DNA from 3 places in the Pseudomonas syringae genome. Region 3 is predicted to be linked to each of the others. Evidence: predicted binding sites of a transcription regulator. Region 3 holds the regulator's gene; each other region holds the start of a gene.
The links. Region 3 encodes FliA, which starts transcription of late flagellar genes. Its sites were predicted from a motif close to CTAAAGTTTNNNNNNNNNNNGCCGNTAA; they were not measured.

Region 1: the regulator FliA is predicted to act here: its motif matches at 2,365-2,392, upstream of I9H07_RS10140 (methyl-accepting chemotaxis protein).
Region 2: the regulator FliA is predicted to act here: its motif matches at 1,890-1,917, upstream of I9H07_RS20195 (methyl-accepting chemotaxis protein).

The regions. Positions count from the first base shown of each region.
Region 1 covers NZ_CP066265.1:2,255,046-2,260,404, forward strand. The annotation lists gene poxB (ubiquinone-dependent pyruvate dehydrogenase) at 147-1,865, shown strand; gene I9H07_RS10135 (GFA family protein) at 1,862-2,284, opposite strand; gene I9H07_RS10140 (methyl-accepting chemotaxis protein) at 2,570-4,486, shown strand; gene I9H07_RS10145 (hypothetical protein) at 5,129-5,359, shown strand, end outside.
Region 2 covers NZ_CP066265.1:4,526,526-4,531,884, reverse strand. The annotation lists gene trpC (indole-3-glycerol phosphate synthase TrpC) at 1-96, shown strand, start outside; gene I9H07_RS20195 (methyl-accepting chemotaxis protein) at 214-1,845, opposite strand; gene I9H07_RS20190 (LacI family DNA-binding transcriptional regulator) at 2,227-3,219, opposite strand; gene I9H07_RS20185 (glycoside hydrolase family 32 protein) at 3,299-4,801, opposite strand; gene I9H07_RS20180 (ABC transporter ATP-binding protein) at 4,798-5,359, opposite strand, start outside.
Region 3 covers NZ_CP066265.1:1,684,736-1,690,094, reverse strand. The annotation lists gene I9H07_RS07690 (chemotaxis protein CheA) at 1-2,082, opposite strand, end outside; gene I9H07_RS07685 (protein phosphatase CheZ) at 2,116-2,901, opposite strand; gene I9H07_RS07680 (chemotaxis response regulator CheY) at 2,921-3,295, opposite strand; gene fliA (RNA polymerase sigma factor FliA) at 3,548-4,288, opposite strand; gene fleN (flagellar synthesis regulator FleN) at 4,285-5,118, opposite strand; gene flhF (flagellar biosynthesis protein FlhF) at 5,234-5,359, opposite strand, start outside.

The DNA of each region.
Region 1 (5,359 bases), 570 kb from region 3:
TGCCACAGCAGGCGGCCTGACCGAGCCCTGAACAGGGCTCAGGTTTTCTGAACTGTCGAGAATCCATCGGGTCGACCACAACAGGCGTGGCAGAGCGCTGCGCGTGTTTATCTGAATCCTTTATTTGCCTCGACAAGGAACCCCTAATGTCCAAGACCATCGCCGACCATCTTGCGCAAACCCTCGCAGCGGCAGGTGTTTCCCACATCTGGGGGGTGTCTGGTGACAGCCTGAATGGCCTGACCGACAGCCTGGAACGCACCGATTCGATTCGCTGGATGCACACCCGTCACGAAGAAGTCGCCGCCTTCGCTGCCGGTGCCCAAGCAGCGTCCAGCGGCAAGCTGGCGGTCTGCGCAGGCAGTTGCGGACCGGGTAATCTGCACTTGATCAACGGCCTGTACGACTGCCATCGCAACCGGGTGCCGGTGCTGGCGATTGCTGCGCACATTCCATCCTCCGAAATCGGCCTGGATTACTTCCAGGAAACCCACCCGCAGGAGCTGTTCAAGGAGTGCAGCCACTTCGTTGAACTGGTCAGCAACCCCGAGCAATTCCCGCGTGTGCTGGAACGCGCCATGCGTGCGGCGATCAGCCAAAAGGGCGTTGCGGTGATCGTCGTACCCGGCGACGTGGCGCTCAGCGAGGCACCGGATGTGCCCGCGAAGTGGGTCGAGGCCACACCGCCCAACGTTGTCCCGGCAGACAATGACCTGCAGTCGATGGCCGAGATGCTCAACGCTTCCAAGGCGGTGACGCTGTTGTGCGGTGCCGGTTGCGCCGGTGCTCACGAGCAGATCCTCGCGCTGGCCGACACGCTGGGCGCGCCGATTGTTCATGCATTGCGCGGCAAGCAGCACGTCGAGTACGACAACCCGTTCGATGTCGGCATGACCGGGCTGATCGGCTTCAGCTCTGGCTATCACGCCATGCTGTCCTGCGACACGCTGGTGATTCTGGGCAGCAGCTTTCCATACCGCAACTTCTACCCCGAGAAGGCCGACATCATTCAGATCGACCTCGATCCGACCCAGCTCGGCCGCCGCACGCCGGTAGCGTTAGGTCTGGTCGGCGGGGTGCGTGAGACGCTGGATGCGCTGCTGCCGAAGCTCACGCCGCACACCGATCGCCGATTCCTCGACAAGGCCCTCAAACACTACGCCAAGGCGCGTGAGGAACTCGACGAGCTGGCCACACCCACGCCGAATGGCACGCCGATTCACCCGCAGTACCTGACCCGGCTGGTCGACGAGCAGGCTGATGCCGATGCGATCTTCACCGTCGATGTCGGCACGCCGACCCTGTGGGCCGCGCGCTACCTGCACATGAACGGCAAACGCAGCCTGCTGGGCTCGTTCAACCACGGTTCGATGGCCAACGCCTTGCCGCAGGCGCTTGGTGCCAAGGCCGAACACCCGGATCGTCAGGTGGTGGCATTGTGCGGCGATGGCGGCCTGTCGATGCTGCTCGGTGACCTGCTGAGCATTCGTCAGTTGAATCTGCCGATCAAAATGGTGGTGTTCAACAACAGCTCGCTGGGCTTCGTCGACATGGAAATGAAAGCCAGCGGCTATGTGCCGCATGGCACCGACCTGCACGAGACCAACTTCGCCGGTATCGCGCTGGGCGCAGGCATTCTCGGGTTACGCGTCGAAAACGCCGAAGAGTTGCCCGCCGCGTTGCGCAAGGCCTTCGATCATCCAGGCCCGGTGCTGATCGACGTGGTGACCGCCAAGCAGGAACTGGGTATTCCGCCGAAGATCAAGCTGGCGCAGGCCAAGGGCTTCAGCCTGTACATGATGCGCGCGATCATGAGCGGGCGTGGCAGCGAAGTGCTGGAGCTGGCCAAGACCAACCTGCGTTAATCACACTCAGGCGCTTCAACAACGGGGCGGTCGGAGGGATGATTGACCCCGTCACTGACCTTCACCTGCCCCAGATCGAAAGGATTCACACCTTCCAGGCAGGCGACGTTGTACCCGTATTCATCGGGGTTGGAACGTCGCTGATGGTGGGTGTAGACCCCGCATCTGCCGCAAAAATAATGCTCGGCGGTACGCGTATTGAACTGATACAGCTTGAGCACACTTTGCCCGTGAACCACTCGTACCCCGTTCTTCGCCACTGAAGCGACAATCGCGCCTCTGCGCCTGCACAACGAGCAGTCACAGCGTCGCGGGTCAACAATGCCGTCCGGCAAGTCCAGCTCCAGCATGATCGCGCCGCAATGGCAGGACGCATGGTGGACAGGTTTGATCTCGGTAGGGCCGACTTTCTTGATCATAGGGTTTTCCCTTGTGCGTGTTATCAACCAGCGTAAATGCAAACAGTCTCATACCGCTGCAAATTAAAGCAGACCAGCAGGTAAAGCTTGGCACTTCACCGCCGAAACAATTGGATGGAGGCAATACCAGCTACGGCAGGCTGATTACTGAACCCTCTCTGGTTATAAAAAACGTCGCCGTTGAAAGAGCGTTGGACCTGGAGCGTTTTTATAGAAAGTCTGTGAGTTATGAGGTCTGTAATGCTTAGAAATGCTCCTTTGAGTATGAAACTGCTGCTTATTCTTATGTTCCCCCTGTTGGGCTTCCTTGCGTTCGCCGGTATTTTTGTCGCCGACAAACGCGAGACGCTCAGCGACAACAGTCGAGCGGTCACGGCCACCAGCGCCGCGCAGAAACTCAGTGACGTAGTGACCACCCTGCAGCGCGAACGCGGCGCCAGTGGTGTGTTTCTGGGCAGCGGCGGCAAGTCGATGCAAGACAAGCTGAAGACCTTTCGCCAGGAATCCGACAAGGCGATCAGCGCGATGCGCGCCCAATCGACGGAAGGCATTCCCGGGCTGGATGGTGTAAAGCGGGCACTGGATGATCTGCTTGCGCTTCGCGCCAAAGTTGATTCGCTGGCAATCAACAATACCGAGTCCGGCACGCGTTTCACTGACATCATCAAAACACTTATCGGTTTTACCTACTCGCTTGAAGCCAGTATCGAAGACCCTGAAATTCTCCGCGCACTGAGTTCGCTCAATCAATTTGTCGACATGAAAGAGCGTGCAGGCCGCGAACGGGTATTGCTTGGCCTGGCCTTCAACCAGAACCGTTTCGACTCAGCCCTGTTGTCGCGTTTCAGCCGCAACCTCGGTGAATTCTCCGGTTACTACGAAGCCTTTCAGCGCTGGGCCCCGGACGTTTTCAAAAGCAAACTGAGTGCTGTCTTGCAGCAGCCAGGCTCGCTGGAAGTGGCGCGCCTGCAACGACTGGGCTTTGATACCCCGTTGGGCGATCCGCTCAATGTCAAACCGGAAGACTGGTTCAACCTTGCTACCGTACGTATCGACATGATGGCTCAGGTAGAAGCCGAGTTGGGGCAGACCGTCGTGGGCCTGGCCAGCGATGCACGCAAAGACGCTGAGCGCAGCCTGTACGTCGCAATCGGCACTGTAATCGTCATGCTGATTGCCGTGCTCTGGCTGGCGTCGGTGATCATCCGCAACATCAAGATCGCCGTAGTCGACGTGAACCGCACCCTGATCACACTTTCCACCCGCGATCTGACCGCCAGAACCCGTTACACGGGCAAGGACGAGTTTGGTGAGATCTCGCGCAACCTGGACAACATGGCGCAACAGATCAGCGAAGTCATCCGCGAAATCGGCAGCGCCACGGCGCAGGTTGCCACGGCTGCGGAACAGTCTTCGGCGGTGGCATTGCAGACCAATCAGAACGTGGCACAGCAGCGTCAGGGCACTGATCAGGTCGCCACTGCCATCAGCCAGATGAGCTCGACGGTCAAAGACGTTGCACGCAGCACCACCGATGCGTCGGCCATGTCACAACGTGTCAACGCCAGCACGATGCAGGGCAAGATCGAGATCGACAACACCGTCACTCTGATCAAAGGTCTTTCGGTCCAGGCCGAACAGACGTCGCGGATCATCGACGAACTCAAAGGTGAGAGCGATTCGATCTCCTCGGTCCTCGACGTCATTCGCGGTGTGGCCGATCAGACCAACCTGCTGGCACTCAACGCCGCCATCGAAGCCGCACGTGCCGGCGAGCAAGGCCGTGGCTTCGCAGTGGTGGCCGACGAAGTGAGGAATCTCGCCAAGAAGACTCAGGAATCGACCGTCAGCATCCAGAACATGATCGCCAACCTGCAATCCGGCTCCGACCGTGCCGCAAGCTCCATGCAGGAAACCCTCGGCAAGGCCCAGCAAGGCGCAACAAACGTTGTGCGTGCGGGCGAATTGCTCGAAGAAATCGCCGAAGGCATCGCCAGCATCAGCGACCGCAACATCCAGGTCGCTTCGGCTGCCGAGGAACAAAGCCTGGTCGCCGAAGAAATCCACCGCAATGTCCACGACATCAACGCCTTGGTCATTCAGGTCAGCGCCGGTGCCGAGCAGACAGCCGTCACCAGCCGCGAACTGGCTCGGCTGGCTGAGCAGCAGCAGGGGTTGGTGGGGCGGTTCAGGGTGAGTTGAGGGTAAGGCGTCTGGTTTGATGTTCAAAGGCCTGGGAGCGTGAGCTTTCAGGCTTTTTTTTGCAGCATTGCGCCAGTGTTCAAGTGAATACCGATCACCCAGGAAACACGCTCACACAGCCCCGCGATATCCTCCCTCGGTCATGACCATTCAGTCACCTTTTCACGTAACTTCACGTCCTTCATACGATTATGTAGTGATAAAAAATAATCACTACATAATCGTTGACGCGCTGCATTTGCCCTTGCATTATGCAGCTGTCTCCCTGATCGGGAGCGCAGCAAAGCGGTACTGAACAGGCTCGGCAAGCCGTCGAGATGTTCCCGGATGTAGGCTGCCCACAAGGCAGATTGATGAAGCTGACCTGGCATTGTCGTCGATAAAGGCGAGAAGCTGGCGAAACGTCCTCATGATGCTTGTATCGGATCGATTGTCGATTCTGGGTCGGGTCTTTGGGTTTCGTGACTTCTTCTCGCTAACGTTGACGCCGTTGTGTAGCGGCTTCTCATCAAGGCTACCTGCATGTCCTTGAGGGCCGGAACTGTATTCGACGAACGCTCTATCGCGGTTCGTGGATGAACGTCTGGCACATGAACTTGATGTATCAACTATTGAACAGTCTGCGAGTGAAGGAGCATCAACATGAATATCAACCAACAACCGACTATTGATCAGCTGGCGCTTCTGTTTGCCGAGCGCAAAGATACGCTGGATGACCATATTGTATGGATTGCCGAGTCCGGAGAAGTGCACGTCGATGCCATGGCGCCGCATACCCAGGAGTGCGAATTCCGCGATGCTCACCCGGAAATGCGCGTTGCGCTGAAGATGTTCCGTCGTGGGCAGGGCTATGTTGGCAGAAAAGCCGCTGCG
Region 2 (5,359 bases), 2.7 Mb from region 3:
TCCGGCATCACTACCTTTCTGGTCGGCGAAAGCCTGATGCGCAAAGAGGATGTAGTGGCGGCGACAAAAACACTGCTGACCGGCAGTGCTGACTGACACGTATTAAATTCATGGCTAAGAGGGGCGATCATGCGCTCCTCTGACGAGTCATTTGCTGTGGAGTCAGTATCCACAGCATCCCCAGCGGTCCGACCTGGAAGCAGTAGAAAACCCTTAGAGCGAGAACCTCGCCACCAGCTTGCTCATGTCTACAGCAAGCACTGAGAGCTCGGAACTTGCCGCTGCTGTTTGATTGGCCCCCGTTGCGCTCTGGATAGAAAGATCACGAATACTCATCAGGTTGCCGTCGACCGAGCGTGCGACCTGCGCCTGCTGCTCCGATGCGGTTGCAATCATCAGGTTCATTTCGTTGATTTCATTGATCGCTTTCGCGATCAGGGTCAGCGCTGCTCCGGCTTCATGAGCAATGGTGAGTGTGCCATCGGCCTGATCGCAACTTTCACTCATGGCCTTGGTGGCCTGTGCAGTGCCCGTGAGGATGTCGCCAATCATTTTCTCGATTTCCTGAGTCGAGGTCTGGGTGCGATGTGCCAACGCTCTGACTTCATCGGCCACCACCGCAAAACCGCGTCCCTGCTCACCTGCCCGTGCCGCTTCGATTGCCGCATTCAAGGCCAGGAGATTGGTTTGCTCCGCAATCGTACGAATGACTTCCAACACCTTGCTGATGTCCCTGGACTGCACGGCCAGACGCTCTACATCGACACTGGTGCTCTGCACGGTCTTGCTCAGTTTCTCGATGGCATTGACCGTGCTGGTGACCCGCGCTGCGCCGGTGCGGGTTGATTGATCAGAGGCTTTAGCTGCATCCGATGCAGCGGCAGCATTACGCGCCACCTCATCGACCGCAGCGGTCATCTGGTTGACTGCAGTGGCCGCCTGATCGATTTCGTTATTCTGGCGCAGCAAACCTCTGCTGGACTCTTCGGTGACCGCGTTCATTTCCTCGGCGGCGGACGCCAGTTGAGTGGATGAATCGCCAATCAGCTTGATCGTATCGCGCAGGTTGTTTTGCATGACTTGGGTGGAACGCATCAAGTCGGAAAATTCGTCTTTGCCCGTGACAGTAATCACGCTGCGCAGATCACCTTTGGCGATGGTGTCGTTGACCCGCAACATGTCGCGCAACGGTGTAACAATACTTTTGGTAAACAGCACGGCCAGCACAATCGTCGCCAGCGTCGCGGCTGCAATAATAAAGATTACAAACGTCAAACCACTTTGATACGAATCCTCGGATTCTTTTCCTGAGTTTGCGGCCTCGTCAATGTTAAGTTGAACAAGTCCGGTCACGGCACCGTCAAGAAGACGGGTAACAGGGGTCACATTGGAGCTTAGATAGGCCAGAGCTTCAGTCGGCGTATTTCGCCGAATAAGTGAGGTCACTTCATCAAATGCAACCAGCATTTTGTCAGTGTTATCAGAGACGACCGTGAACAGTTGCACTTCTTTTGGGTTCGCATTTTCGCCCGAAACAAAAGGAACATAGAGCTTGATTTGTTTCTTTAATTCCTCGTTAAGCGTGGCGATCGTACGGGTCGTCGTGGCAATGTCTTGCGGATCCGTCTGTGAAAGCATTCGGCGGACTTCCAGCCTCAGGCGCAACATGGAGGCATTGATCCGGTCGGCAACCACCACGCTGGCCAAGGCGTCGTCTTCAAGGTCTCTGGCCGTCTCGCGGATTTCTCCCATTTTCCATACTGAAATACCACCCAAGGCGACCAATAGGAGCGCAATAAACATAAAGCTGAGTGCTGCACGCGCTGATACTTTCAGATTTCTCATTGTCACTGACCTCCTGGTAGAATTGATTTTTCATAGTTTTAGACCTATCGGCTACTAAAAATATAACTTGAGGGCATCGGGCTTGCTCCCTTTATTAGTTCTGCCCGGTTTTGTGTTATTGAGTTTTTTAGTGCGCTTTTTTGGGGCGAAAGTTTATGTAAATCAGAGTTAATTACAGCTTTCCATCAGTAGGCAATTGAAAAGCAAGAGAAAAACCACTCTTGGAGGATGGCCGGACGCCCAGCCGTTCCCACCCCTCTAAATCGTAGCTATTCAATACGGTCAGAGTTTCAGGGGGGAAAGTCAGGCCTCAAGAGCAGTCGCTGTTGTCGGGATCGTCCCGCGTGACGACTTGATGCATGGGCTATCCCACGCAAGGCTTCATAACGATTCTCTGACCACCAGCGGGCAATCCACCGGCTGGGATCCCGAGACGTCGAGGCTTTCTATCAAGTGCCGTGCAGCATTGCGACCGATCTCGTAATACGGCAACTGCACCGTGGTCAGAGCGGGTATGAACAGCTCGGCAATGCCGATCATGTTGTCGTAACCGAGCACGGCGACATCGCCGGGGATTTTCAGGCCTCGGCCCAGCAGCAGCTGGTAGGCACAAAAGGCAATCCGGTCATTGCCGCAGATCAGAATGTCGAACTGCGGACGGCCATCAATCATGTGCCGTTCGAGGATGGCGGCGGTTTCCCAATAGGCGTCATGCTCGGACAGGTTGTACTGCAAGCGTTCGTCGGCAGCCAGGCCGAATGCCTTGCAGGCACGTAGCATACCCGCTTGCCGAATTTCCCAGGCCAGGCTCTGTTTAGGCAGGTTGATGAACAGCGGGCGTCGATAGCCCTTGCTGAACGCGTGGTGCAAGGCGCGGTACTGTCCTGTTTCGTCGTCTGGCACATAACTGACGAGGCTGCTGTCATCGGCTACGCAGTTGGCGAGTACCAGCGGTTTGCTCTTCAAGCGCTGGGGAATGCTCACTTTGCGTAACCCCATGGCGCTGAAGATCAACCCGTCGGGGCGATGCGACAGCATCAGGTCAATGTTCTGGTCGGTAGGCGGATTGCTTAGCAGGTTAAGGATAAATACGTTCCAGCCTGCCTGCTGCGCGGTCTGTTCGATTGACAGCAGCAGCTCGACCGCAAACGGCGTCGTCGCAGTGTCCAGGGCAAATACGCCGATGGTTCGGGTCTGCAGGTTGTCGCCGCGAATCCTGCGAGCCGACAGGCTTGGTACGAATTGAAGCTCATCGATCGCGTTGCGCACTCGCTGATAAGTCTCGGGGCTCAGCTTTCCCGGATCATTGAGCGCTCGAGACACCGTCATCAGCGACACACCGGCCAGTTTTGCAACGTCTTTAACTGAGGTCATGCGAGGCGGGCCTGTCGGGTTGACTGATGATTATCATGCTACAGAGACCTGGTTTTTTTCGCGACTTCAATGATATGGCCTACAGGTAGCCCGAGGAGAGCGTCCATGCGTTGGCAATGCAGACTTGGCCTCCGGTTCCGTTGGCAATAAGTTTCACCCCCAGGCTGTCGATCTGTGGATAAAGGCGGCTGCTGAAAGAGAAGCTGCCGTTGTTGTCGAACACCTCAATGGACGAGCGATCAAGGAACACTCTTAGCTCCAGTTGGCCGTGTTGTGGGTCTATTGCCACGCTGCGTTGACCGCTGACGTGGGTGCCCGACTGATCGCGGTCCAAAATCAAACGCTTTAGCGCTGCGTCGTAGTAAAGCAGAGTCTGCTGTTTGCCATCGGCGCTGCAACGCAAGGCTACGCCCAAGTGGCCTTCGATGCAGTCGAGCAGGTCAAGATGCACGTGGATTTCGAGCATGTCGCCATGTACGTCGGTTAGCCATTGGCTACCCGCTTCGCTCCACCAAGGAGTGCCTGGTAATACCGTGTCGCGCAACGCCGTCAGTTCGCGTGCGGGCTGCATGCAAAGGCGATCGGCATGCAGTTCAAGTTCGCGTGGCAGGCCGAGCATGCCGCGCCAGTGATGCGCCTCGGTGGGGGTCGGGCTTTCCCACATATCGATCCACGCCCACAGCAGACGTCTGCCATCGGCGGCCACCAGCGTCTGCGCTGCATAGAAGTCGTGGCCGCTGTCCAGCTCGATAAAGGGCCCGCCGGTGAATTGCCATTGATTGTCGACCTGGCCCACTCGATAGCCGGTGTGGAACCTGTTCAGTCGCCCGTAGCGCTGTGCCGGCATGCCCTGGGGGGAGTAAAGCAGTACGTCGCGTCCATTGAGGCGAAACAGGTCGGGGCATTCCCACATATAGCCGTCGCCTTCGTCGCCAGTGGACACATAGCTCACGAATTCCCACGTGTGCAGGTCCGCAGACCGATACAACGGCAGCAGCGGCGTGTCACCCAGGCGCGCACCGGCAATCAGGTACCAGTGGTCATCCTGCTGCCACACCTTGGGGTCACGGAAATGAATGATCGTGTCTTGCGGCGGGGTGTCGATGACGGCCCCGTGTTTGACGAAACTGATGCCGTCGGTACTGGTGGCCAGGCACTGCACCTGACGGATAAAACGCTCGTCACCCACTTCACCCAGCCAGGTATGCCCGGTGTAGATCAGTGCCAGGGTATCGCCACACACCACTGCACTGCCGGAAAAACAACCGTCCCTGTCGAAGTCATCACCAGGTGCCAACGCAATGGGCAGGTGCTGCCAATGGACCAGATCAGAGCTCTTGGCGTGGCCCCAGTACATCGGGCCCCATTTCGAGTCGAAGGGGTGGTGTTGATAGAACACGTGGTATTCGCCGTGAAAGTACACCACCCCGTTAGGGTCGTTCATCCAGCCCGCAGGCGGGGCCAGGTGATAACCGGGTCGATAATCATGGATCACCTGCGACAGGCCATCCTTCAATGCATGGTGCGCACGTTCAAGGGCGGTAGACATTGGATCGCTCATGCTATTTACAGAAAAGCTCATAGGGTGCCCGTTTGTACGAAGTGCGGCGTAGTGTCGTTTGCCACATGTTGACTGGCGTCTGTATGGCGCTTCAGGGCCAGGCCATCGGCGTCGAACAGGTGCAGGTTGCTGTCGTCGAACTGCAGCGCGACCTGGTCGCCCACTCGCCAACCAGCCTTGGCGTCGCAGCGACAAATCAACGGTTCGCTCTCGCCGGTTGCCAGGTGCACGTAGACCTCGCTGCCCAGGTATTCGACGCCGGCCACCGTGACCCCAACGCCGTTGTTCGACGTATTGAGGGTGATGTGCTCCGGGCGAACACCCAAGGTCAGTTGCGCACCCTCGGGCAGATTCGAGCTGTCGAAGGGTAGGGATTTCATGCCCAGTGCCGGGATATCGATCAGGCTGTTCCGGTCCGGCGCGTGCAGGCGCACTGGCAGAAAATTCATTCTCGGCGAGCCCAGAAAACCGGCGACGAAGCGGCTGGCGGGGCGCTCGTAGAGCTCGCGTGGTGAGCCAACCTGTTCGACCTGACCACCATTGAGCACGACAATTTTGTCAGCCAGGGTCATGGCCTCT
Region 3 (5,359 bases):
ATCGACGACGAAGCCGATGCGCTGGGTGCCAACCGTGAGAATCACGACGTGCCCTTCACGCTGCTCTTCATGAGCGGCCGAACTGACCAGCCAGCGCTTGAGGTAGAACAGCGGCAGAGCCTTGTCCCGTACGATCACCACTTCCTGACCATCGACGACGTTGGTGGTCGACAGGTTCAGGTGGAAGATTTCGTTGACGTTGACCAGCGGGAACGCAAACGCCTGGTTGCCCAGCATCACCATCAGGGTCGGCATGATCGCCAGGGTCAGCGGGACCTTGATGACAATTTTCGAGCCCTGGCCCTTGGTCGAGTAGATGTTGATCGAACCGTTGAGCTGGGAAATCTTGGTTTTCACCACGTCCATGCCCACACCACGACCCGACACATCGGAAATCTCGGTCTTGGTCGAGAAACCCGGCGCGAAGATCAGGTTGTAGCAGTCGGTGTCGCTCAAGCGATCGGCTGCGTCCTTGTCCATCACGCCACGCTTGACCGCAATGGAGCGCAATACGTTAGGGTCCATGCCCTTGCCGTCATCGGAAATCGACAGCAGGATATGGTCGCCTTCCTGTTCGGCCGAGAGAATCACGCGGCCACCGCGGGACTTGCCCGTGGCTTCGCGCTCTTCCGGCGTTTCGATACCGTGATCGACCGCGTTGCGCACCAAGTGGACCAGCGGGTCGGCAAGCGCCTCTACGAGGTTCTTGTCGAGGTCGGTTTCTTCGCCGACCAGTTCCAGGTTGATCTCTTTCTTGAGCTGGCGAGCCAGGTCGCGAACCAGACGCGGGAAGCGGCCGAATACTTTCTTGATCGGCTGCATGCGGGTCTTCATCACCGCAGTCTGCAGATCTGCCGTCACCACATCCAGGTTGGAAACCGCCTTGGACATGGCTTCGTCGGCGCTGTTGAGGCCCAGACGAACCAGACGGTTACGCACCAGTACCAGTTCGCCCACCATGTTCATGATTTCGTCCAGGCGGGCGGTATCAACGCGAACAGTGGTTTCAGCTTCGGTCGCGACCGGCTTCTCGCTCGGAGGCGCCGCAGCGCGCGCCGGGGCCGGAGCTGGAGCCGCTTTGGCCGGCTCGGCCTTCGCCGCAGGTGCAGGTGCCGGAGCTGCCGCAGGCGCAGGCGCCTTGGCAACCACCGCCTGAGGTTCGAACTTGCCCTTGCCATGCAACTCGTCGAGCAGGCTTTCAAATTCGTGATCGGTAATTTCATCCGACGCAGCGGCTTTCGAGGCCGCAGGAGCCTTGGCAACCGCAGCCACCGGGGCAGCGGCAACCGTAGTGGCTACTGCGGCGTCGAACGAACCCTTGCCATGCAACTGATCGAGCAGCGCCTCGAATTCGTCGTCAGTGATTTCATCACCGGCAGATGCAACCTTGTTGCTCTGCGCAGCAGGTGCCGGGGCGGCGACAACATCGGCTGCAAACTTGCCCTTGCCATGCAACTGATCGAGCAGGGATTCAAATTCCTGATCGGTGATCTCGTCGCCGGACGCTGCACTGGCAGCCGGTGCTGGCGCAGCCGCCGGAGCGGCCGATACCGGATTGCTGCCATGCAGCGAATCCAGCAGTTGTTCGAATTCATCATCAGTGATTTCATCACCGCCTGCGGCCTGCGCTGCCGCCGGGGCAGGAGCCTCGGCAACGGGCTCAGGTTCCGCAGCTACCACCGCATCAGCGGACTGCGGCTCGGCCAGACGCGCCAGCGCTGCCAGCAATTCCGGTGTGGCGGGCGTGACATCAGTCCGTTCACGTACTTGACCAAACATGCTGTTGACGGCGTCCAGAGCTTCCAGGACCACATCCATCAGTTCGGAATCAACGCGTCGTTCGCCCTTGCGCAGGATGTCGAACACGTTTTCGGCGATATGGCAGCACTCCACCAGCTCATGGAGCTGGAGGAAGCCGGCGCCCCCTTTTACAGTGTGAAAACCGCGAAAAATTGCATTGAGCAGATCAGCATCATCCGGTCGGCTTTCCAGCTCGACCAATTGCTCTGACAACTGCTCCAGAATTTCGCCGGCCTCTACCAGAAAATCCTGAAGGATTTCTTCATCGGCGCCGAAGCTCATGGGGTGCTCCCTAAAATTAACCGTCAACAGATCTTAGAAGCCGAGGCTCGATAGCAGATCGTCTACATCATCCTGTCCGGATACGACGTCTTCACGTTTATCGGCATGAATCTGCGGACCTTCACCCTTGGCGAGATGTTTTTTAGGATCTTTTTCAGCAAGGATGGATTCTTCGTCATGTTCGATGCCTGCGAAGCGATCGACATGGCTGGCCATGAGCACCAGTTTGAGCAAATTGCCTTCTACTTCAGTGACCAGTTGCGTGACACGCTTGATGACCTGACCGGTGAGGTCCTGGTAATCCTGGGCAAGCAGAATGTCGTTGAGGTGTGCGGAGACCTCATGGGTTTCCTTCTCGGTACGCGTCAGAAAACCATCGACCCGCTTGGCGAGTTCGCGAAATTCTTCGGCACCGATTTCGCGGCGCATGAAACGCCCCCAGTCTTCGCTCAACGCCTTGGCGTCGGTACTCAGACCGTTCATGAGCGGCGTGCTTTCCTCGACCAGATCCATTGTGCGGTTGGCCGCATTCTCGGTCAGCCGGACGACGTACGACAGACGCTCGGTGGCATCAGTGATCTGCGACACCTCCTCGGCCTGAGGCATATGCGGATCGATCTGGAAGTTGACGATTGCACTGTGCAGCTCGCGCGTCAGCTTGCCCACTTCCTGATAAAGGCCGCGGTCACGTGTCTGGTTGAGCTCATGGATCAGCTGCACAGCCTCGCCGAAACGACCTTTTTCAAGGCTGGTGACAAGTTCTTGCGCGTGTCTTTTTAAGGTCGACTCAAAGTCGGCCATCGAATCAGTGTTATCCATAGCGCCCTCACGGCATGCATCAGCTATTGACGCGGTCAAAGATCTTTTCGATCTTCTCTTTCAGCGCTTGAGCCGTGAATGGCTTGACTACATAACCGTTCACCCCTGCCTGCGCAGCTTCGATGATCTGCTCACGCTTGGCCTCGGCAGTGACCATCAGCACCGGAAGATTCTTCAGGCGCTCATCCGCACGAACCTGACGCAACAGGTCGATGCCGGACATGCCAGGCATGTTCCAGTCCGTCACCAGAAAGTCAAAGGCACCGCTCTGCAGCATCGGCAATGCGGTCAGACCATCATCGGCTTCCGACGTGTTGGTAAACCCCAGATCACGCAACAGGTTCTTGATGATCCGCCGCATCGTTGAGAAGTCATCAACGATGAGGATTTTCATGTTCTTGTCCAATTCGACCTCCAAGCAGTCTTTAACGCGTTCAGCACCTGAACACGCTGTTCAATCAATACTGGCACAGCACACTCCCAGCTATACGAAACGAAGACGGGCTTGGCACAACGACAGTCAAGACTGCGACTAAAGCCCATCGAGACGCTGCCCGACAGGCCCCTGCCTCGTCTATCCTGTTACCACGTAACGCTTTGCACAGCCGGCATGCAGACAACGCGCGACAAACGTCGCGCCCTGCCGTCAACGCGCTCGCCACTCCCCCAAACGCCCTCGCAAACGAGCTGCGCACTGGCTGTGTAACTGACTGACTCGCGATTCGCTGACCCCTAGAACCTCTCCGATTTCCTTCAGGTTCAGCTCTTCGTCATAGTACAGCGCCAACACCAGACGCTCACGCTCCGGCAAATTGGCAATTGCATCGGCCAACGCGGCCTGGAAGCGCTCGTCTTCCAGATCGCGCGACGGCTCGAGCGAACCGCTCGCGCCGTCCTCGTGCAGCCCTTCATGATCGCCGTCCTGTAACAGGTCGTCGAAACTGAAGAGGCGGCTGCCCAAGGTATCATTCAAAATCCCGTAATAATCATCAAGACTCAACTGGAGTTCGGCCGCAACCTCGTGATCTTTAGCGTCACGTCCGGTTTTAGCTTCAATTGCGCGAATTGCGTCACTGACCATGCGGGTATTGCGGTGTACCGAGCGAGGCGCCCAGTCACCCTTGCGCACTTCGTCGAGCATGGCTCCACGGATGCGAATACCGGCATAGGTTTCGAAACTCGCACCCTTGGTGGAATCGTATTTGGTGGAGACTTCAAGCAGACCGATCATGCCGGCCTGAATCAGATCCTCGACCTGCACACTGGCCGGCAAACGCGCCAGCAAATGGTAGGCAATACGCTTGACCAGCGGTGCATACCGCTCGATCAGCTCATATTGTGAGTTACGAGAAGTCTTGCTGTACATCTGATAGCCGCTCGCAGTCATTGCACAGGCCCCGCGCTGGTCTGGTGGACGAGTCTCTCGACGAAGAACTCGAGATGACCCCGCGGGTTGGCTGGCAACGGCCAGGTATCAACCTTCTGAGCAATGGCCTTGAACGCCAGTGCACATTTGGAACGCGGGAATGCTTCGTAGACGGCACGCTGTTTCTGCACGGCCTTGCGCACGCATTCGTCGTACGGCACGGCGCCCACATACTGCAGGGCAACATCAAGAAAACGGTCTGTTACTTTGGTCAGTTTGGCGAACAGGTTGCGCCCTTCCTGCGGGCTCTGGGCCATGTTGGCCAGTACCCGGAAGCGGTTCATGCCGTAGTCGCGATTGAGCAGCTTGATCAGGGCGTAGGCATCGGTGATCGACGTGGGCTCGTCGCATACCACCAACAGTACTTCCTGAGCAGCGCGCACGAAGCTCACCACTGATTCACCGATACCGGCAGCCGTGTCGATCACCAGCACATCAAGATTGTCGCCAATCTCGCTGAACGCCTGGATCAAGCCGGCATGCTGGGCGGGAGACAGATGCACCATGCTCTGCGTGCCGGAAGCAGCAGGCACGATACGAACGCCACCCGGCCCCTGCAACAGAACGTCGCGCAACTCGCAGCGACCCTCGATCACATCGGCGAGCGTCCGTTTGGGTGTCAGCCCAAGCAGAACGTCGACATTGGCCAGGCCAAGATCGGCATCCAGCAGCATGACGCGCCGGCCAAGCTCGGCGAGGGCCAGCGAGAGGTTCACTGACACGTTAGTCTTACCGACGCCACCTTTGCCGCCGGTCACCGCGATCACCTGTACGGGATGCATGCTGCCCATGTTATTTCTTTACCTTGACTTGCGTAGACCGAAACCACACCGAGAACCGCACATTCACAAATGAACAATGCCTGGCAGACCGTTGATGCAGGGACATTCCAAAAATATCCATCACTTAACCCACTCTCTTGCCAGGGGTGTGATAGAGGTCAGCAAACATATCAGCCATCGCTTCCTCGCTCGGCTCATCCTGCATCTGCACGCTCACGGCACGACTGACCAACTGGTGACGCCGTGGAAT